3 regions of the Shewanella sp. VB17 genome follow, and region 2 is predicted to be linked to each of the others. Evidence: predicted binding sites of a transcription regulator. Region 2 holds the regulator's gene; each other region holds the start of a gene.
What was found. The regulator sigma-54, encoded in region 2, starts transcription at its own class of promoters, with help from an activator protein. The targets are predictions, from matches to a motif close to GTTGGCACGNNNNTNGNNT.
Positions count from the first base shown of each region.

Region 1: the regulator sigma-54 is predicted to act here: its motif matches at 2,629-2,647, upstream of glnA (glutamate--ammonia ligase).
Region 3: the regulator sigma-54 is predicted to act here: its motif matches at 4,584-4,602, upstream of HQQ94_RS08680 (GSCFA domain-containing protein).

Region 1 is NZ_JABRVS010000001.1:35,962-43,946, forward strand. Features, by position in the region: gene HQQ94_RS00080 (PDC sensor domain-containing protein) at 1-451, shown strand, start outside; gene typA (translational GTPase TypA) at 552-2,360, opposite strand; gene glnA (glutamate--ammonia ligase) at 2,732-4,141, shown strand; gene HQQ94_RS00095 (ABC transporter substrate-binding protein) at 4,324-5,280, shown strand; gene HQQ94_RS00100 (ATP-binding protein) at 5,282-7,985, shown strand, end outside.
Region 2 is NZ_JABRVS010000001.1:4,695,953-4,703,937, forward strand. Features, by position in the region: gene HQQ94_RS20220 (calcium/sodium antiporter) at 1-144, shown strand, start outside; gene HQQ94_RS20225 (KpsF/GutQ family sugar-phosphate isomerase) at 228-1,205, shown strand; gene kdsC (3-deoxy-manno-octulosonate-8-phosphatase KdsC) at 1,300-1,851, shown strand; gene lptC (LPS export ABC transporter periplasmic protein LptC) at 1,848-2,411, shown strand; gene lptA (lipopolysaccharide transport periplasmic protein LptA) at 2,482-3,051, shown strand; gene lptB (LPS export ABC transporter ATP-binding protein) at 3,048-3,779, shown strand; gene HQQ94_RS20250 (RNA polymerase factor sigma-54) at 3,927-5,393, shown strand; gene hpf (ribosome hibernation promoting factor) at 5,509-5,796, shown strand; gene ptsN (PTS IIA-like nitrogen regulatory protein PtsN) at 5,799-6,242, shown strand; gene rapZ (RNase adapter RapZ) at 6,239-7,081, shown strand; gene HQQ94_RS20270 (HPr family phosphocarrier protein) at 7,074-7,349, shown strand; gene mgtE (magnesium transporter) at 7,401-7,985, shown strand, end outside.
Region 3 is NZ_JABRVS010000001.1:2,021,790-2,029,774, reverse strand. Features, by position in the region: gene HQQ94_RS08715 (protein-glutamate O-methyltransferase CheR) at 1-319, opposite strand, end outside; gene HQQ94_RS08710 (chemotaxis protein CheV) at 450-1,370, opposite strand; gene flgA (flagellar basal body P-ring formation chaperone FlgA) at 1,586-2,293, shown strand; gene flgM (flagellar biosynthesis anti-sigma factor FlgM) at 2,376-2,696, shown strand; gene flgN (flagellar export chaperone FlgN) at 2,702-3,127, shown strand; gene HQQ94_RS08690 (LPP20 family lipoprotein) at 3,262-3,708, opposite strand; gene HQQ94_RS08685 (FlgO family outer membrane protein) at 3,705-4,331, opposite strand; gene HQQ94_RS08680 (GSCFA domain-containing protein) at 4,688-6,493, shown strand; gene HQQ94_RS08675 (flagellar assembly protein FlgT) at 6,697-7,863, shown strand.

The DNA of each region.
Region 1 (7,985 bases), 4.7 Mb from region 2:
GCTTAAAACTCCTGAGTTTAACAATCTACTTATTGAAAACAATAAAAACTTATTATCAGTAGAAGAAATAGAGCAAAGAGATCAAAATTGGATCCAAGGCAAAGATGTTCACCTGTATGAACAATTAAAAAGTTCACTGGTCAGCCAGATATTGCAAGCTAAAATTATCAACAGTAAGGTGTATGTCGAGGCATTTGTTTGTGATCAACAAGGGGTAATTGTCGCACTGTACCCTAAAAGTAGCGATTACTGGCAAGGAGATGAAGCTAAATTCATTAACAGCTTTAACCAAGGTAAAGGCAGCATTTTTATAGATAAGCTGAGTTTTGATGACAGCACTAACATGTACTCGGTACATGTCTCTATTCCTATTTTCCATGACAATAAAACAATAGGTATCCTTATTGTGGGGATAAAAAATATTACCTCAGGAATAAAAAACTATCACTAACTTTAACAAAAATGATAACAAAAAGCCTGAATATTGCTATTCAGGCTTTTTTTGTACTATCTCACCCTTACAGGAAAATAGTCGCTAAACAGAGCAATAATTAACGGTTATGACGCTTACGATCATTTTCGCTCAAGTAACGCTTACGAACACGGATGTTCAATGGTGTTACTTCTACTAACTCATCATCATCAATGAACTCAAGCGCTTGCTCAAGTGTCATGTCGATATGTGGAGTCAGTACTTGTGCTTCATCAGTACCTGATGCACGCATGTTCGTTAGCTGTTTGCCTTTCAGACAGTTAACGGTCAAATCGTTCGCACGAGCGTGAAGACCAACAACTTGACCTTCATAAACTTCAGCCGCATGTGTAATAAACAGACGACCACGAGCTTGAAGGTTAAACAATGCAAATGTCAGTGCTTTACCTGTACCGTTAGAAATCAATACACCACGTGCACGTTGACCAATATCACCCCCTTTCACAGGACCATAATGATCGAATGAATGGTAAATCAAACCGCTACCTGAAGTAGACGTCATGAATTCAGTTTGGAAACCAATGAGGCCACGACTAGGGATAACGAAATCGATACGTACACGACCCTTACCATCAAGCTGCATGTCTTTCATGTCACCCTTACGGGTACCAAGCTTCTCAATTACGCTACCCTGATGCTCTTCTTGGATGTCAACTGTTAGCGTTTCAAATGGCTCACACATCTCGCCATCGATCTCTTTAACAATCACTTCTGGACGAGAAACAGCAAGCTCGTAACCTTCACGACGCATATTTTCAATCAAGATTGAAAGATGAAGTTCACCACGACCTGATACACGGAAGCGATCAGGACTGTCTGTTTCTTCAACACGTAATGCTACGTTATGAACTAATTCTTGCTGCAAACGCTCAAGGATATTACGTGAAGTCACGTACTTACCTTCTTTACCAGCAAATGGAGAAGTGTTGACCTGAAAGGTCATTGTCAACGTTGGTTCATCAACAGACAAAGGAGGTAGCGCTTCTACGTTAGTAGTAGCACACACAGTATCAGAAATTAACAACTGACCAAGACCTGTAATAGCCACGATATCGCCAGCATTAGCAACGTCAACTTCGTGACGCTCTAGACCCATGTAACCTAATACTTGGCCCATTTTACCGTTACGTTTCTTACCGTCAGCACTAATAATAGTAACCTGCTGGTTAGTCTTAACGCTACCGCGCTTGATGCGACCAATACCGATAACACCCACGTATGAGTTATAATCGATTTGAGAGATCTGCATTTGGAAGTCACCTTCCGCATCTGCGTCTGGAGATGACACTTTCTCAACAATCGTTTCAAACAGAGGAGTCATGTCTCCCTCTGTCACTTCAGGATCTAAAGACGCAAAACCATTTAATGCAGAAGCATAAACGATTGGGAAATCTAGCTGCTCATCAGTAGCGCCTAAGTTGTCAAAAAGATCAAACACTTGATCGATAACCCAGTCAGGACGAGCACCTGGACGGTCGATCTTGTTGATAACAACTATAGGCTTAAGGCCTTGAGCGAATGCTTTTTTAGTCACGAAGCGAGTTTGCGGCATTGGACCGTCAACGGCATCAACAAGCAGTAATACTGAATCAACCATGGATAAAACACGTTCAACTTCACCACCGAAATCGGCGTGACCTGGAGTGTCAACGATGTTGATACGGTAATCATTCCACTTAATGGCAGTATTCTTTGCCAGAATCGTGATCCCACGCTCCTTTTCAAGATCGTTCGAATCCATCACCCGCTCAGTGGCTTCTCCTCGACTCTCAAGGGTTCCAGACTGCGCCAGCAACTTATCAACCAAGGTAGTTTTACCATGATCGACGTGTGCAATAATGGCGATGTTACGTAAATTCTCTAACACAGATAAACCTCTTACCATCAAAATATAGGGGGTATTTGTAACAGCTTAAAGACTAGCTGCTACAATAAAAAACGTGCCATTCTACTCTAGCCAAGAGCTCTCGCACAGGATTATTTTTTAGACAGCTATGAATAATCCATTTTATCTCATTCGCACTAGCATGATGAGCGCACCAAAATGGCACAAAACATGCACCACTATAGTGCGCCACATTCGTGTATTAGAATGAGAATATTAATAGTTACTTTAAAAATCAAAATGTTATAGTTGTGGCACAAATCTAGCTTATTCATTATTTAGAATAATAATGAACGCTAGCGTAATTAATAATAAAAGGGAACTCCCTTAAATACTCTACCCGGAGACTTAGAATGTCAGCAGAATCAGTTTTACAACAACTAGAAGAGTTAGAAGTTAAGTTTGTTGATTTACGTTTTACCGATACTATAGGTAAAGAGCATCACGTTTCGATCCCAAGCCATCAAGTAGATGCTGACTTTTTTGAAGACGGTAAAATGTTTGATGGTTCTTCAATTTCAGGCTGGAAAGGTATTAACGAATCGGACATGGTACTAATGCCTGATGCAGCAAGCTTCGTACTCGACCCTTTCACAGCTGAAACAACAGCAAACATCCGCTGTGACATTCTTAACCCTGGCACCATGACAGGGTACAATCGTGATCCTCGTTCTATTTCTAAAAAAGCGGAAGAATATTTACGCTCCACAGGTATCGCTGACACCGTATTAATTGGTCCAGAACCAGAATTTTTCCTGTTTGATGATGTCAAGTTCGGTGCTGACATGTCAGGTTGCTTCTACAAAGTTGATGCAGAAGAAGCAGCATGGAACTCAGGGACCAGCTATGAAGGTGGTAACAAAGGTCATCGCCCAACAGTCAAAGGCGGTTACTTCCCTGTTGCTCCTGTAGATTCTTCTCAAGATTTACGCAGTGCCATGTGCCTAGTGCTCGAAGAGATGGGACAAGTCGTTGAGGCACACCATCACGAAGTCGCAACAGCTGGCCAAAACGAAATTGCTACTCGCTTTAACACACTTATGCTAAAAGCTGATGAAGTTCAGGTATTAAAATATGTCGTCCACAACGTTGCTCATGCTTACGGTAAGACAGCAACATTTATGCCTAAGCCAATCGTTGGCGACAATGGCAGTGGCATGCATGTTCATCAGTCTCTTGCTAAAGACGGTGTTAACCTTTTCGCTGGTGACAAATACGGTGGATTGAGTGAAATGGCCTTGTTCTATATCGGTGGTATTATCAAGCATGCGCGCGCTATCAATGCTTTTGCAAACCCTTCGACGAATTCTTACAAACGCCTAATCCCACATTTTGAGGCGCCAGTAATGCTGGCATACTCAGCAGCAAATCGCAGTGCATCTATTCGTATTCCATTAGTACCAAGTCCAAAAGGACGTCGTATAGAACTGAGGTTCGGCGATCCAATGGCTAATCCATACTTGGCATTCTCTGCAATGCTAATGGCAGGGCTTGACGGTATTCAAAACAAAATCCATCCGGGCGAAGCCATGGATAAAGATCTTTACGATCTTCCGCCTGAAGAAGCTGCTGAGATCCCAACGGTAGCAACGTCATTAGAAAATGCACTAGAGTGCCTAGACGCAGATAGAGAATTCCTCACTCGTGGTGAGGTATTTAGCAATGATTTCATCGACTCATATATTGCGCTTAAATCAATCGATGTTCAACGTGTAAACCAAACAACTCATCCACTAGAATTTGAGCTTTATTACAGTTTATGATCTTGTAAAAATATCAATATAAAAACCTTAATTTATTAAGGTTTTTATATTTACTTACCGCAGCATATCACCCTATGAATTTGCTAAACCTAAGCTCGCTTGAAATAGAGTCATCTCGTTGGCGATAAGCTATTCTGTCTACTAACCTAGTAACTAAATCAAACTTATTCAAGAACGCTGCTATGCAACGAATCACTGCCAGCCTGTTTCTTTGTTTTATCCTTGTTGCTTGCACACCTCAAAAAACCAGCAATAAAATCTCCATTGCCATTAATCCTTGGCCGGGATATGAGCTGCTATATTTGGCCAGTAACAAGGATTTCTTTAAAGCGGTAGGATTAAATATTGAGCTAATCCAAACCGCCACTCTTTCCGATGCCCAAAGAGCTTACATTAATGGTCGTGTCGATGGTTTTAGCAGCACAATAGTCGAGGCTGTACAAGCTCAGGAGTTTGGCGGAGAACCTCTCACTGTAGTGCTATTGGCAGATTATTCTAACGGAGGAGATGTGATTTTAAGCCATCCGCCATACAATACATTGGCCAGCCTTAAAGGCAAAAAAATAGGCTGTGAAGTTAGCTCTCTTGGGATCTATATTCTCGCTAGAGCACTTACACTGTACGACATGTCTTTAGACGATGTCGAGATGATTAATATTGAACAAGGTAACGCACTACAATCATTAACCTCTGGCCACATCGACGCTATGGTGACTTACCCCCCATACTCATTGACCATATTAAACGACACTACTCAAAGCTCTCATAAAGTCTTTAGTACCGCAGAGATCCCTAATGAGATTTTAGATACAATTTCTATTTCAAAAAGGGCAATTAAAGACAATCCAGACTTAGTACCTAAGTTACAACAAGTATGGCAAATGGCCTACGATTATCTCAAGCAATATCCTGATGACGCGACACAGATTATGGCTGAACGAGAAAATATATCAAAATTTGAATTTAGTCAGGCTCTTAGCGATATTCATATCCTTAATAATACTGAGCAACATAACTTGCTTAAAAATCAAGATAATTTGATAACCCTAGCTCAATCTGTTTGCGACACACTTAATAAAGTCGGCGTGTTTGATAGCTCATGCGAACATATAAAAACCCTATTTTACTCAGGAATATAAAATGGATAAGGACTTTCCAGATAAAAATAAGCGCCCCATTACAATAGGTATCGCCTTTAAACTGAGCCTAAGTACTTTTCTCATAGGGTTATTAATATGTAGCAGCTTAGCCGCATACTTTTTTCATGAAACTCAAAATAAGATAAAAATACAAGCTCACGTTGAACTCTCCCAAATAACAAACAACTTAAAACTTGCCCTAGAAACTAATTCACATTTATCCAATATGATCCGTATTGTCGGTGTATTAGCGACACAGGAAAATATTGCACGCCTTTCAGTCATTAAATCATCTAGTATGCGCATCAGCGCTGACAGCTTAGCGCAATATAACGGTAAATTAGCTTCAGAGGTCTTTCCAGATCAAATAATGAGTTTACTGCTAAGCTCACAGCACATTAATCTACAACAATCAGGCCAATTTATCGGTAGCTATTTACAACAAGCGATACAATTTCCTTTAATCGATCCTCAAGTTAACCGTCTTAGACCCTATATAATCTACCTTAAATACGATAAAACAGTACTAGAAGCAACGATAAAAAAAAGCCGAGACACTTATCTATTAATTGTCATTTCTGGTTTTATTTTACTTCTGCTTATTAATCTTTGGATACAAAAAATTGTCATTTTAACTCCCCTATCAAAAATGGCAAATCAACTTAAAAACCAATCAGGTAACGAAGCCATTCCGCAACCATTAATCACTTTTGCCCAAGATGAATTCTGCATTCTCGCAAATAGCTATAATCAGTCGATTCATAAGCAACTATTACAAAAACAAGAACTCGAGAAATCTCATCGCCACATTAATAATATGACCAAAATACTTCCGATACATCTTGCTTATATAGATACTGAGCAAAAAATTCAGTTTATGAACCACCACAGCTTAAACTGGTTAAATTGTGACATCATTGCAGTACTGGGACATGATCTCCAAAACATTATCCCTATCAATCTGTTCAATATTATGCAGCCTTATATTGATCAGGCATTAAATGGAGAGCCGTTAACATTTGATGCTGAGTTTACACATAATAATCAAGCCGTACTCTTTTTTCATATAACACAAGTACCTGATATAGATGTGGACAACAAGATTAATGGTTGCTTTATCTGCATTGAAGATCAAACCCAAACAAGAAACAATGAAAAGAAAATTAACAAATATGCACAAGATCTTGAAATGAACAACTGGGCACTGGATGATGCTCGTGAAAAAGCAGAAGCCACAGCAAAAGCTAAATCGGAGTTCCTTGCCTGCATGAGCCATGAAATACGTACACCGATGAATGGAGTACTGGGCATGCTAACCCTTATTAGCAGAACAACACTTGAAAAAAATCAACGGCATCACTTAGAAATGGCTCAAGGTAGCGCTAAATCTTTATTAAAAATCATCAATGATATTCTGGATTTTTCTAAAATAGAGTCAGGAAAACTCCATATTGAATCTATCGAGTTTAACTTACAACAAGCCTTGGATGAACTCATACAACCTTTAGCTATTCGTGCCCAAGGAAAAAATCTTGAATTTATTCTCGACGCTACCAGAATTAAACCTGCAGAGGTGATCGGAGATCCTGGTCGTATCACTCAGGTACTCACCAACCTCATCGGTAATGCCATCAAATTCACCCAACAAGGCTGCATCACTGTTATCGGTAAAATCATTTCAGAGCATAACCAACATCGACTTATTTTTTCTATCCAAGATACTGGAATAGGGATGAAAAAAGAAAAGTTTGAAAATATTTTTCAGCCATTTAGTCAGGCAGACAGTTCTACAACACGTCATTACGGTGGAACAGGATTAGGGCTCTCAATAGCAAGAAACTTAAGTCAACTTATGGGAGGAGGTATTTCAGTCACAAGTACAGAGGATGAGGGAAGTCATTTCAACGTTGATATTAATATCCAATTGCCCAACTTAACGTCTGCACTACAAGCTCCGTCTTTGATTGATCTCGATACACTTCCCATCTTAATATTAAGTAACAATTCATTTGCTGATAATATATTAGAAAGCATGCTCAAAGCATTCAATGCCTCGGTGACAAAACTCGTGATGGTCAATGATACAGATCCATTAGACCTCTCAGACTTGATTAATCAGCAACCTAAACTGGTTATTCTTAGCTTACCTATAGGAGAAAGTTTCATTAAAGCTAAGGTAGATCAATTGAATAATCAACCTTTGCTATCTCAGCTTCCAACATTACTGCATTACCACTCAATCGATGCTACTACCATCAATCAATATCTTAAAAATCAAATTTATGGTGCTATTACTAAACCTATTTCTCAAATCAAGCTGATAGAACAGCTCAAAATCTATAACCAAGACCAATCATCTCCATCCAACCATCATGTCTCAGACGGTCCAAATGATTGGCTACTAAAAGATCATTTTGGAGACGCACAGCCTAAGCTGCTATTGGTTGAGGATAATATGGTTAATCAGCTGGTCGCCAAAGGGATTATTAATGAGTTTGGACTCGAAATAGACATCGCTGATGATGGTCTACAAGCGTTAGATATACTTTCAAATAGCCATTCAGCGGCACCCTATCACCTCATTTTTATGGATTGCCAGATGCCAAAGCTCGATGGCTATCAAACAACAGAAAAGATCCGTACAGGTGAAGCAGGTGAAATATACAAAACGGTGCCTATAGTGGCCATGACAGCCAACGCGATGG
Region 2 (7,985 bases):
GATTTTTACATGGTCATGGCAACCAGTAGTGCTCTTGCGGCATTTATCTTATTAAGTGGTCGAGCAAGATCTTTAAAACCCTGGCATGGTGTGATATTACTTGGTACTTTTGTCGCATATCAGTTAGTCCTATTTCAGATCTAACTTAATCGTATTTTATGGTATTAATAAACTCACAAACTTGGTTAAATTAATACATATTGCCTTGAGCAAATAGAGAGAGAAAAATGATAGATGTAACCCAACTTCGGCAATGGGGCAGGAATGTTATCGACATCGAACGCAATGCCCTCGATAACCTATATCAATATGTCGATTCAATAGAGTTCACACAAGCCTGCCAATTAATCCTTAATGGTACCGGTAAAGTGATAGTCATGGGCATGGGTAAATCAGGTCATATCGGTAATAAAATATCAGCAACATTAGCCAGTACTGGCACGCCCGCTTTTTTTGTTCACCCAGGTGAAGCAAGTCACGGTGATCTCGGAGTGTTAAGTGAAAACGATATTATTATGGTTATTTCTAACTCAGGTGAGGCAAGTGAGATCTTAACCTTAATGCCTGTCATCAAGCGTATGGGTCTGCCTATCATTGCCTGTACGAGTAACCCTAATTCAAATATGGCTAAACTGTCTGCAGTTCACCTTTGCATTGAGGTGCCAGAAGAGGCTTGCCCTCTGGGCTTAGCACCAACTTCCAGTACCACAGCCACTTTAGTCATGGGTGATGCATTAGCCGTCGCGCTACTACAAGCCAGAGGATTTACCAAAGATGATTTTGCTCTTTCACATCCAGGTGGTACGTTAGGGCGTAAATTATTGCTTAAAGTAAGCGATGTGATGCATAAAGGTAAAGAATTACCTTTGGTCAGCCATGATACTTGCATTACTGATGCGCTTTATGAGATCTCTAAAAAGGGGTTAGGAATGACCGCGGTCGTCGATAATGACCATAAATTAGTCGGTGTCTTTACCGATGGTGACCTAAGGCGAGTTATCGATAGCGAAGCCAATTTACGCACCACCTTAATTAGCGATGTGATGTCTCGAGACTGTGCTACTGTGTCTGCGAATATTTTAGCAGCAGCAGCACTCAACGTAATGGAAAATAAAGATATCAACGGTTTGATTGTCATTGATGAACATCAACACCCGGTAGGCGCCTTGAACATGTTAGATATGGTGAAAGCTGGCGTTATCTAATCAAAAGTTTAAGGGGATTTCCCCTTACATGGAGTCAGCTTAGATAAAGATGAGCAGCTTCACTAATGCAAAGCGACAATGGAGATGATTAAATATGGCACATCAAGGCTTTTATGGTCCTATAGAGGATAATATTTGGATCAAAGCGAGCAAAATTAAACTGCTCATCTGCGATGTCGATGGCGTATTTTCAGATGGTTTAGTCTATATGAGTAACACTGGTGATGAGCTCAAAACATTTCATACTCGTGATGGTTATGGCATTAGATCTTTGCTCACCAGTGGTATATCCGTCGCTATTATTACAGGAAGAAAGTCAAAAATAGTTGAAGAACGAATGAGTGCATTAGGTATTTCTCATATTTATCAAGGGATTGATGACAAACTAGTCCCCTATCAAGCACTATTATCACTTCACAATGTGACTCCTGAAGAAGTCGCTTATATTGGAGATGACATGGTCGACTTACCGGTGATGAAACAAGTTGGATTATCAGTCTGTGTTGCTGATGGTCACCCTTATGTCAAACAAAATGTCGATTTTATTACTCATATTATAGGAGGTCATGGTGCATTACGTGAATTGACTGATCTCTTACTTCTGAGCCAAAATAAATTCGAAACTGCTCATGGGATGAGCATATGAATAGAGTGACTCTGGCCATTACCGTCTTTTTTGGCACCGCGCTATTGCTTTACTGGCAGGTACAGTTGAAACGAGGAAATACCGAGTTAACTCTTGATGCGCAATCTCGACCAGATTACATTGTAGATAACATAAAAAGCGTTCAATATAATGAATTAGGTTTAGTCAGTAATCGACTCAGCGCCAAACATATGGAACACTACGAAGATAATAATACCACCCTATTTACTGAACCAATATACCTGATTTACCCCGAGAAAGGCCAAGGCCAAGCTCAATGGCAAGTTCAGTCAGCTAAGGGCATAATGAATAAAAACTCAGGTAAAGTCATACTCGAGGATAATGTGATTATCAACGCCATAGATACTAAAGAACCAATACAGACTGTCACCACCAGCTATCTAGAGTTAGATCTCAATACGAGAATGATGGTATCAGATAGAAAAGTTTATATTACCGGTAGTGACTTTGTCATTGAAGGATTAGGTTTATATGGCGACCTCAATGCTGAAATTGTAACATTAACCAGTCAAGTTCATGGCACCTATGAACCACAGTGATGGCGATCATTTTGTCACCGTAAAACCGGACGACACACGCATCATTAACATCGTCAAATTGAAGGGCTTTATGAAAAAAAATATCAGTATAATAACAGCTTTACTCTGCTTTATCAGCACTCCTAATTTAGCAAAAGTCAATGATTTAACACAGGAAGTCAAAATATCTGCAGCAAGTCAGGAAGCAGATATAAAAAATAATCAAATTATATTTAATGGCCCAGTTGAAGTCACACAAGGCTCTGTCAAAATTAATGCTGATAAACTGCGGGCTTTCACTGAAGAAGGCACCAGCGGACGTATTTTAATCGCGAGCGGCAATCCGGCAACCTACTCACAGATAATGGAAGACGGCAAACCTGCATCGGCAAATGCACAAGAAATCCGCTATGAGCTATCTAAGCGTACCCTAACTTTGAACGGTAATGCTACGCTCGAGCAAGATGGAAGTCAGGTCACAGGCGATCAGATCTTATATAATCTCGCCGAACAAAAACTCATCGCGAAAAGCACAGGCGATGAACGGGTGATCACCATCATCCGACCTGAAAATTACCAACAAGAATCTAAACCTCAAACCAAACCTGAGCAGCCAATTGACCCCATTGACCCGGCATTAAACAGTCAGGAACAAGAATGAAAGATTTGACATTAAAAGCAATCAATCTTGCTAAAAGTTATAAAAATAGAGCCGTAGTACAAGATGTGAGTTTACGTGTTAAAACAGGTCAGATTGTCGGGCTATTAGGCCCAAATGGCGCCGGGAAAACAACCACTTTTTATATGGTCGTAGGACTGGTGCAAAGTGATAAAGGCCGGATATTCATTAATGATGATGATCTCACTTTAGATCCTATCCATCTTCGCGCCCGCAAAGGCATAGGTTATCTACCGCAAGAGGCCAGTATTTTTAGAAAACTGTCTGTTCGAGACAATATTATGGCCGTATTACAAACTCGAAAAGAACTTAATCGTAATGAACGTGAAGTGCAATTAGAGCACCTTCTTGAAGAGTTTCACATTACCCATATTCGCGATAGCCAAGGCATGACACTCTCTGGTGGTGAAAGAAGACGAGTAGAAATCGCGAGAGCATTAGCAGCCAATCCAAAGTTTATTTTACTTGATGAGCCTTTTGCAGGTGTCGATCCTATTTCTGTTATTGATATAAAAAAAATTATTTTACAACTCAAGAGTCGCGGTTTAGGGGTACTCATTACAGATCACAACGTACGAGAAACATTAGACGTTTGTGAACATGCATACATTGTCAGTCACGGAAATTTAATTGCCGAAGGAACGCCTGCTGAAATCTTAGACAATCAACAAGTTCGAGCAGTGTACTTAGGTGAGCAATTCAAGCTATAGTTAATCAAAGGAGAGATTTACGCTAATAAATACGTATCAAATAACATCATGAGTGATACTAATGCAGTGTATTTAGGGAGATGAACTCCACACATAACTCCAGCAGGCTTTCTCATTTTATCAGTACCAAGAAGGGAATAGCAGTACATGAAAGCGTCACTCCAGCTAAAAATGGGTCAACAGTTAACCATGACTCCTCAGCTACAACAGGCTATTCGTCTCTTGCAGCTGTCGTCACTGGAACTACAACAAGAGATCCAGCAAGCATTAGATTCAAATCCGCTACTTGAGTTGGATGAAGAACAAGCCAATGTAAAAAACGACAATGAATCAGATTTAAACAACACTGCCGATACTGACACTGAAGCTGAAAAAGATAACTCCACGCTTGACACGTCCGATGCCCTCACTCAGGATTCTATGCCTGAAGACCTGCCTATGGACACAACCTGGGATGAGGTTTACACCGCCAGCCAAAACTCCAGTTCAGGGGCCATGCGTAATGATGACCTTCCTTTTCAAGGCGAAACCAGTGAAGGGTTATATGAGCATCTTGAGTGGCAAAAAAATTTAACCCCTTTTTCTGATAATGACTTGGCTATTGCTACTGCCATTATCGATGCGATTGATGAACGTGGTTACCTCACACAAAGTACTGACGATATATTAGAAGCGATGGGTGATCCTGACATAGAGCTTGATGAGATTGAAGCCGTGCTTAAGCGTGTGCAACATTTTGATCCTATTGGCGTCGCAGCTCGCGATCTCAGTGAATGTCTATTTATCCAGCTCGCTCAGTATGCTGATACGACTCCTCATATAGACAATGCTAGGTTACTGATTAAGGAATATTTAGATCTCATCGCAGGTCGAGACTTCCGCCTCTTAATGCGAAAAACAAAATTAAAAGAAGATGATTTAAGACAAGCAATAGCGTTGATCCAAACACTAACACCGCGCCCTGGGCTTGCCATTACACGAAGCCGTGATGAGTATGTTATCCCCGATGTCACTGTTACGAAGAAGAAAGGTCGCTGGGTCGTCGAGCTAAACCCAGATCACATGCCAAAAATAAATGTTAATCAACATTATGCTTCCATGGCTCGCAGTACTAAGAGTCAAGTCGATAGTCAATTTATCCGTGGACACTTACAAGAAGCCAAGTGGTTTATCAAAAGTATAGAAAGTCGAAATGAGACTCTTCTTAAAGTCTCTAACTGTATTGTTAAGTTCCAACAAGGCTTCTTTGAATACGGTGAAGAAGCGATGAAACCTATGGTGTTAAATGACATAGCTGAAGAAGTCGAAATGCATGAATCGACTATATCTCGTGTCACAACGCAAAAATATATGCACACTCCTAAAGGCATATTTGAGCTAAAATATTTCTTCTCAAGCCACGTGGGGACTGATGATGGTGGCGAATGTTCATCAACCGCGATTCGCGCCTTTATTAAAAAGCTAGTTGCAGCAGAAAATCAGCAAAAGCCATTAAGTGATAGTAAAATGGTACTATTATTAGCTGATCAAGGTATCAAGGTAGCGAGACGAACCATCGCCAAGTATCGAGAAGCGATGCTAATCCCGCCATCAAATCAAAGAAAGAGTTTATAGAGAATTAACATATTGAGGTTAATCATTTAGGCATATTATTTAATGCATAAATAGCAATATTCACCTCAAGGTAACGAGCACATTTTAACATAATCGAAACTGGAGGAGTATTTCTATGCAAATAAACGTCACTGGGCATCACATTGAAATTACTAAATCATTACGTCAATATATTGAAGAAAAATTTTCAAAGCTTGAACGACATTTCGATCAGATCAATAATGTGCACGTTATTTTAAATGTTCAGAAAATGCAGCAGAAAGCAGAGGCTAAACTCCACCTTGCTGGTGGTGAAGTTTTTGCAACCTCAGAACACACTGACATGTATACTGCAATCGACTCCCTGATAGATAAGCTCGACCGTCAGGTTATTAAACACAAAGAGAAGCAAATAAAACATTAACCATGGAATTAAGTACCATCCTGCAGCCGGAGTGCACAACTTGCGCCACTCCGGGCAGTAAGAAAAAAGTACTGGAACTCATCAGCGATCTTATTGCTGCCCAGTACCCTAGCCTTTCCTCTCAAGAGATTTTTGAAAGTCTTTTAACGAGAGAGAAAATGGGCAGCACAGGTATAGGTAATGGTATAGCGATTCCACATGGAAGGTTAACCAATATTAGTCACCCCGTTGCAGTATTTATTAAATGCGAGGAGCCAATCCCTTTTGATTCAATTGATAATCAGCCGGTAGATATATTATTTGCACTACTAGTGCCTGCTGATCAATGTGAACAGCACTTAAGCACCTTGTCTGCTATGGCGCAGAAACTGAACGATAAAGTAATTTTAAAACAATTACGAAAAACACAAGATGGATCAGAACTTTATCAGGTGATAACACAATGAAACTGGTTATGGTATCCGGCCGTTCCGGATCGGGTAAATCTGTTGTCCTTAGGGTATTGGAGGATCTAGGCTACTACTGTGTCGACAATCTTCCTCTAACATTGATGGACAAGTTACTTGAACAGCTCAAAGGAAGCACTGAGCTTGTCGCTATTAGCGTAGATGTTCGTAATATACACGAGACTGAATTAAAGACACAACTTTCAAAGTTACCTGAGGGCACTGAACTGTTAAGTTTTTTTCTCAATTCTAGAGATGATATTCTGCTTAAACGTTACAGTGAAACTCGTCGCCTCCACCCGCTATCGAGAAGTAAAACATCACTAAAGGAGGCCATAGATCAAGAACGAGTATTATTGGAGCCCGTCTCTAAACTGGTTGATCATTATATCGATACCTCAAATCTCAATATTTATGATCTGAATAATAAAATAAGAGAAATTTTATTAGGTTACGTAGATAAAGAGTTGGTGATCAACTTTGAATCTTTTGGATTTAAATATGGCATGCCAGTAGAAGCGGATTTCATGTTTGATGTCCGATTTTTACCGAATCCACATTGGGAACCCGATCTCAGACCAATGACGGGACTCGATGAACCTGTGCAGCTTTTCTTAAGTCAACAACCGACAGTGAATAAGTTTATTTGGCAGATTGAAAACCTGCTGGAAACCTGGCTGCCACACCTAGAACGCAACAACCGTAGCTATCTCACGATTGCCATTGGATGTACCGGCGGTCAACATAGATCTGTCTATGTCACTGATCAGCTAGCTAAACTCTTTAGTAATAGTAAACATACAGTCCAAGCCCGCCACCGTGAATTAAGCAATGACTAAACTAGAGCGTCAAGTCACAATATGCAACAAATTAGGGCTTCATGCCCGTGCGGCGACTAAACTTGCCATACTGGCATCAGAATTTGATGCCCAAGTAACCATAATACAAGGTGATAAAAAAGCCTCCGCAGCAAGTGTATTGGGCTTATTAATGTTAGAAACAGGCATAGGTAAAACCATCACCCTAATCGGAGAAGGTCGAGATGCCAATGCAGCACTCGATGCTATATGTGCTCTGGTTGATGCCAAATTTGATGAAGCCAGCTAAATAGCAGCGGTACTTTTACTGCCCAAACAGACAGCTCTAGGGCCTATTATTATGCCAATTGAAATATTAAACAATGAGCTCACGGATCACCGACTAAACCAACTCACTAAAGCACTAAGCAGCGGTATGTTTGTCCACGTCAGAAATATGCTCCATGCCATGGCAACCTCTGACATTGCTTTTATTCTGGAATCATCACCACCTAAAACACGCCAGGTTTTATGGCAACTTATCGACCCAGAGCAAACGGGTGAAGTGCTCGATGAACTTGGTGAAGATCTCAAAGATAACTTGATCAAACAGATGAGCCCTGAGCGTCTTGCAAAAGCAACCGAGGGGATGGACACAGACGATCTCGCCTATATTTTACGTAGTCTACCCGACAGTATATTCAATCAAGTACTTCACTCAATGAGTAGCCAAGATAGGGATAGAGTAGAGCAAGCACTTTCTTATCCCGAAGATACTGCTGGCAGCATCATGAATACCGACACTGTCACACTTAGGCCCGATGTTAATATCGATGTGATCTTACGGTACTTAAGGATCAGGGGAGAACTTCCTGACGCCACAGACACCTTATATGTGGTCGATAAGCAAGACAGGTTACTAGGCGGAGTTAAGCTATCGGCCCTG
Region 3 (7,985 bases), 2.7 Mb from region 2:
TTTTAAGGGGGTTTCCAAGTTTGCTATAGTGAGGTAATAGATCATTGAACAGCAAATCAAACGGATATTTATCCCTAAACCACAAGGTTTCATTTGTGGTCATGGCATCGATGACTGAAGCCCGTAATTGTCGCTCAGCAGGCTTCATAGAATGTTTAACCACTTCTGATAATGATGGTAGGTTATAAAGCCCCATCAAAGGAGCAAGTCGACTGCGCACTAAATATTGTTTACTATCACCCAGCACAATACCGCTGTGTTGTTCCAGAAATAACCTAAATTGTGTGTACTCAGTTTCAGCAAGTGATTTGTTTGACACCTAGATATCCTAATATCAATAAAATAAACTATTACATTATAACAGTAACCATATACCCCGCAGTCTTATACGTTAGCAAGCTACAATAAACAAGCTTAATATAATAGTGCCCTTGTCCGCACAAATATCATTATAGACTCAAATGTTTATTTACTGCTGCCGCAAGTTCATCAGGATTGAATTTGGCAATAAAATCATTTGCCCCAACTTTCTCTACCATGGCCTGATTAAACACACCGCTCAAAGAAGTATGCAGTACTATTTTAATGTCTTTTAATTTTGGATTAGCCCTAATTTCAGACGTTAAGGTATAACCATCCATTTCGGGCATCTCAATATCAGAAATAATTAATGGGATTTCTGTCGACACATTATCCATGTCGACCGCCATCGCTGTCAATTTATCAAGTGCATCCTTACCATCTACCGCGGTATCAATCTCTAACCCCAGTGATTGGAGTGCACGAATTATCTGTTTTCTCGCCACCGCAGAATCATCAATCACCATGATATGGTAATTCGTATCTTTATCTAATGTTAACGAATCTGTTACCTCTTGGCTGAGTTCTGTTTTAACCGGTGAGATCTGATGAAGAATTTTTTCAACATCGAGGATTTCAACCAACTCCCCCTCTATTTCCGTCACTGCCGTAAGGTAAGAGTTTGCACCCGCCCCTTCTGGAGGTGGCATAATGGCTTCCCAGTTCATATTGATAATTCGCTCAACTGAACTCACCACAAAACCTTGAATACTGCGGTTGTACTCAGAAATAATAATAAAACAGCCGTCGACACTTTCAACAGGAGTGCCACCCGTTGCCGCACTTAAATCAATCACCGAAATGGTCGAGCCACGAATATGTGCCACACCTTTAACATACGGATTTAATTTAGGCAGAATGGTAAGTGGTGGGCATTGAAGAACCTCCTTGACTTTGAATACGTTGATCCCGAACCTTTGACTACCGTTAAGCTTAAACAGTAAAAGCTCTAATCGGTTTGCACCCACTAGCTGGGTTCGTTTGTTAACTGACTCAAGAACACTTGACATAATACGCTTGCCTTTGTCGTCTTTCTTCATGCCGACCTACATATCATCATTTAAATGCGTAGTAGGCATATTAATTGCTTGAATAGATCTATCTCACAACCAGACCGTGCAATAGTCAAGTTTCTGACTAATTATCTCTTAATATGAGAAGTGTAACATCACGGTCATGACGAAAGTATAGGTGTAATCTAGCGAATCAAGCTAGTCTATTCATTATGAAAGTACAAAATATTATCATTTTATTAGCCATATTCTTTACGACACACGCCTTGGGAGCAAGTAAAGCGAGTGTGCCCTCTCTATCGACCATATCAAACTTAGCCATAGAGGCTATTGAAAAAAAAATGAATATCACAGGGAATGCCAAGGTTAGCATCACGCCTCAAAAGCTGGATAAACGTCTCAACCTTCCCCCTTGCTTACCACCGATCATTGCAGCGCTCGCGACAAACCGAGCAATAAAGCGAACCAATACCGTCAAAATAAGTTGTAACAGCCCACAACTTGATTACCCATGGCAGATATTTATCGCTGTGCGTGTGGATATTCTCTACCCCGTTGTTGTGGCAAGAGAGCTGTTAGGCTCTGGTGACTTACTTACTCGCACAAATATTGCCATCCAATATGTCGATCAAAGCAACCTAAGAGGCCAGCAATTCGATACCATCGAACAAGTCATTGGCACTCGCGTAAAAAGACGTATTCCTGCTAATCTCCCCATTTTTAGTGACAATTTGTGTTTCGTCTGTAAAGGAGATACTGTATCTATATCAGCACGATCTTCGAATCTAATAATAAAAACCGTAGGACAAGCGCTACGAGATGGTAATTTAGGTGATAGGATTGGTATTAAGAATATGCATTCGAATAAGAACCTGTATGCCACTGTCATCGGAGTGGGTGAAGTTGAGGTAAGAATGTAAAAATGAAAAAAATAACTAAAGCTCTCACTATCATTGCCGATATGAGAATATGTTCTTCTTTTTTTACTTCTGGAGCCTCACAATGGCTATTGATATTAAACAAATAAATACCGCTGCTAATATTAGCAAAGTCTCAACAAATAAAACCGATCCAAAAACGGATCAAACAGGCAATAGCCCTGAATCGGCTAGTGCATCATCAAAAAGTGATTCTGTTTCAATCACGACTCAAGCTCAACAATTGCAAAAAATTCAAACGCAATTGGGCACTGTACCAGAGATTGATCAAGAAAAAGTGGCTGAAATTAAGCTTGCTATTGCAGAAGGACGTTATAAGATTGATGCTGAAAAGTTAGCCAGCAACATTGCTATTTTTGAAAATGAACTTAAGGATATCGACTAATTATTATGAGTCAGCTAGCCAGTATCATTGAAAAACAACATCAGCTATTACAAGAGTTGAAAGTCACAATATCAGCCGAAAAAGATGCATTAATTGAACAAGATGCTGAAAAATTACTGTCTCTCGCTTCCTGTAAAGCTCAATCGCTTGACGCCCTTAAAGCCAATGATAGCCTATTATCTACTCAAGCAGACTTATCTCAGCTATCAACAGATCCTTCTCTAGCTAAACAAGTACAAATAGCCAAAGTACAACTTGCAGAATGTCAGCAATTGAATATTGAAAATACCAGTCTAATAGAACTGAGTATCGCCAGTGTTAATCGTTTTGCCCAGGCTTTACAAGTAAGTCGTAATGCATCGAGTCTCACCTACAATGGCAAAGGCGAGACATCAACCATACCTTCATTAGGCAACGATCTAAAAGCCTAAACATACAGTAAGGGTGATGGTGAGAATCAACTCGCCACAGAAGATAGTCTCAATAGGTAATCAGGCCTAACATACTGACATGAAAAAACGTCTTACCCACTCAACAATCAATCACATAGCAACACTTATTTTTATTAAAAATAAGTCACATCCTTAATTTTTTGAATAGGGTTATTTTGTTGGTACAAAGCCCAAACTTGAGAAAAATCAAGCTCTAACTCTGTAACATAGTGCTCACCAGCAGGATAGCTTTTTACCACTTTAGCACCTCTAATAATCCCCGTTACAGAAGCTTGAATCATATCATCAGTCAACATCCATTCATTAACCTTACTGCTAGCAGATAATTCTTGACCATAAACCTGTTCAGCTAGCTCACGATAGGCGGCTATTTTCGATGCTTTCATTGCCATCAAAACCCGTTGTGACTTATCTTTTGAAGGCTGAGAAGCTAATGTTGCGTAGCCTATAGCTGTTAACTTGGGAAAACTCTCTGGCTGTTGAATTTCCCACTCTATGTATCTATCTTCAGATGCACAAGCTGACAATATCAGCATTATGACGATGAACCATATATTCATTTCAAATCTCCCATCACCCTAACTTCTTTCGCTCCCATCTGGCTATCTCGATACAATAACCCCTCTTGAGAGACCAACTTTTGTGAAGGCATTAAATAACCTGGCACATTCGCCAATTCAACATTCGCTTGAGAAGCAGATACCACACGATTATTGATAATATTAATAATTCTAGCATTCACAACCATGCCTCCATTATTCATGCTCATGGTCGATACTAACACGTGTTCAACCGCAATATCGGTCGGCAATTGTTGCCAATTTCGGGTCAATAAAAAATCTCCTTGGGGTGTCACACGAATGTTGTCTCCGACATTAATATCAACCAAATTAAACTGATGATCGTGCATCGCAGCTATAAAACCTTGCTGTAATTGCAAGCCTAATACGCTGGTCTGATTAAAATCTGTTAACAACACAGGCGTTGCTACTAGCAAAGGTTGATTTGCCCGTAAGGCATCATTTCGCAACACCAATTCATTCACTATCTGTTGAGATATATGATTGATGCCTGACGTTAACGGCAAACTATTGCCATCGGCAAAAGCGACCTTATCCAGTTTCTCACTCTGAGCACACCCATAAAGTAATAAATAAAACGACAACAGAAACGCGATACGCATGGCTATGTCCTAAATAAAACACCAAAAACATTTGACGGAGTCCCCAATGCCCATATCAACAATAAGTCGTCAATAAGGCGGGGAATTCCCACTCTGTCAACATAATGACCAAGAATAAACTTTAGCTGCAAATATCAAGCCAAGATTTCAGTGATTATTTGCCCCCCCAATAACTAAATACCTCAGTGACAGCCATTTATCGACCATTTTAAGCCTAACAGTATGGTTAGTTATTTTAGTTATCCTACTTTAATAGGCACGATAATTGCCAGCTAAGCAAACAATACAGAATATCCGTCAGATAAATGCCGTACATTATTGCCATTTAACTTTTTAAAATATGGAGATAACACATTATGCAAGGAACATATTCTACACCCTATAACGATAAAGGTGAGGCCTCATTTTGGCGAACAGCAGTTGCTAGTATTACGCTGGGTCAAGATATTTTCCCCCTACTACATCAAATTACATTGAATATTAACAACCCCCGAATTTCATCCATTGGTTCTTGCTTTGCTCAACATGTAGGACAGTGGCTTAATGCTGGTGGATACCGATTTAATCAAAGCAAGCTTGAAATGCAGCAAGTCTCCAGTTTTGCCTTTGGCAATTTATATACTCCTAGATGCCTGCTACAGTGGCTTAATATTAATTATGCTCGAAAGCCATTCGACACAAATAGTGCCATTTACATCGACAATAATAAATTCTATGACTTGTTAAGACCCAGCTTTAACCCAGCTGGCTTTGATTCACAAACTGACTTAGTTGCTGCTAGAATTGCAGCCGCAGCAGAAATGAGGACCACTCTCGTTGAAACTGATGTACTGATATTAACACTTGGTTTAACCGAAGCTTGGAAAGATAGCAATGATGTCTACTACCCAAGTTGTCCCGGCGTCATATCAGGCTTATTCGATGACTCCATTTATCAATTTCACAACTTCAGTTATGAAGAACTCCGTGGCGATCTTGAAGATATTGCCAGTCAACTTAACGCTATAAACCCTAACATCCACATCATTTTGACCGTGTCTCCCGTCCCTTTGACTGCGACTATGACCGACAAGCATATAATGGTCGCAAATCAGCACTCTAAATCATTACTGCGAACTGTTGCAGGTTTTTTAAGTGATAATAACCCTCGTTTTTCTTACTTTCCATCTTACGAGATCATTACAGTCCCTTGCGCTCAAGATTTTAGATTTGAAACCAACTTAAGATCGGTCACCCCACAAGCCATAAACTATGTGATGCAACACTTCCGCAGTGTCATTGATAAAACGGTTTTAGCTCAACCACGCCAAGAGCAGAAAATTAACCTCTTGCAAGCTAAAGTTAACCGTCCAGACAACAATGAAGTGGTATGCGAAGAAGAGCTACTCGAAACAACAAAGAGACTAAACACTATCCAAGTACCGCAAACAAAATACAATGTAACTCTCTTTGGTGACAGTCATATGAGTAAACTATCCAACGCATTTAACAATATAAGTATTCAACATTGTGGCGGCATGGTGATGAATGGATCTGGATTCTCAAACAAGAAATTTTCTATTTGCGATACCGAATATTTTGTCCCCTTAGAAAGTGCAATATCAAGAAAACTATGGTCCGCCATATTGGGCAATTTACACAATCATGAGCAAAGCGGGACAACATCTAACTCGACGATAATAACCAACCTCGCTATGCAGACACATAGAAATTTATCTCGGCTAGGCACTTGGCTAAAGCAAGCCTACCCTGAAGGTATAACTAAAATCACCACCAAGGATTTTGTCGATTACTTTAACGATGACCTAATTGAACAAATGTCCATCCTGTTAAAGCTTCACGAACATGGGCATAGAGTCATTGTGGTATCCGACCCACCTTTTAGCCAATATTTTGAAGAGTCGAGCTCGTTCACCCATTTAATTTATGCTTATTTTGATGCCATGGAGTATGTATTAACCCAGTTAGGGATCACCTTTTTTAATGCCGCGACCACATTTGATACGGAAATTGCTGATCCTGAAAACTACACCTCTACTATTGTGTTTCCCGATAATAAACAAGATTGGGCGCACGGGAATGATAGATATTATACTTGGCTCGCCCAAAAATTAGCCCCATTACTACATCAAAATGCACCTAAACGAGCTCGGTCAGCCTGACATCCGCAAGCTCTTGATCTTACATGGCTGTACTGACTTAATTCAGTGTAAAGGTATCATTCAACGGCTCGATAGCGAGCCGTTGAATGATAAAGGCACGATTTTTGCTTTATCCTATAAAATACTTGGCAGCGAGCTTACCTGTCATTTTTATGTCGATGAACGCCTAGCCAGTAATATCGACCACAATAGATGGATTAAAGATGAAATATGTAACCTTGTTTCTACTCACAACAGCAATACTCTTCCCTTCTTTATCAATGGCCGCTTGGGTTGTCGTCAAAGGAGAATCCAATATCATCGATGGTAATGTGACTAAAGCCCGTGAAGATGCCATTCATCAAGCACTCACTTATGCCACACTGCAAAATGGGGCCAGTTTTACCAGCTCACAAACAGTCAACAATGGCCAACTAACCCAAGACAAATTTGCTATCGAGCAACAATCTCAAGCCACTAAAATTGAATTAATTAATGAATTTATAGAAGCCGATAAATTAACCGTGATGATAAGAGTTGATGTGATTGGTGCCAGCTCACATCAAGCTCAATGTGACAGTCAAGCACTAAAAGCAGCAATACTTGTTCCCCAAGCAATAATCAAAAATAGAGTTCAGTTGCGCTATGGTAATATCGGTTTCTTTGAAAAAGCACTCTCCATACGGCTTGGTGATGCCTTGACACAAACATCAAAAAATAGTTTTTCTCATCTACACGCCAATGAACGACTCGATATAGCACAAGCCTTAGTGGATATTAGAGGCTATCGACTTCCTAGCTGGCTTAGTGAGATCACCGACAGCCAATACGTACTACTACCAGAAATTATCGACATTTCAACCGATCCCGCAACCCAAAGTATGCTGGGGTTGTGGAATCATGCACCCATTCGTCATTTCCAACTCAGACTCTCGCTGTACCACGGGATCAGTGGTGAGCAGATCTGGAGTCAAGATTACATCTCATCAGCTCCTTGGGAGTTCGAACGCCAAGAAACCGTGCCGTCAAATCAAAACAGATTTTGGCACTCAGCTTATGGAAAAAATATTGACAAGGTACTCATTAAAGCCATACAAGATATTGACAACAGCTTAAGTTGTCGCCCTATTCTTGGTCAGGTGGTCGCTAAACACCGCGACAGGCTGATTCTTAATCTAGGCCGCCGTCATGGCATACGCATAGGCGATTCGTTTCAATTAATTTTACAAGAAAACCTGCCAGATCGTTTTGATAAAATGCGCGCCGTTGCCGGTAAAAGTCGCGCCACAGTCAAAATAGATCAAGTCACTCAAGACACAGCAACTGCAATTCTTGTCGGACAAAAAGCGTCCTATAATGTGCAAGTTAACGATATCGCGATTAAGATGTAATATCAGGCAGGCAATGATTGAAAGCACGTAATACACAGATCAATGACTGATTAAGAGCACTGGCTGACTCCCTAAAGAGGCAACACCAGCCTTATTTTCGAATAAGAATTAAGCAACTAAAT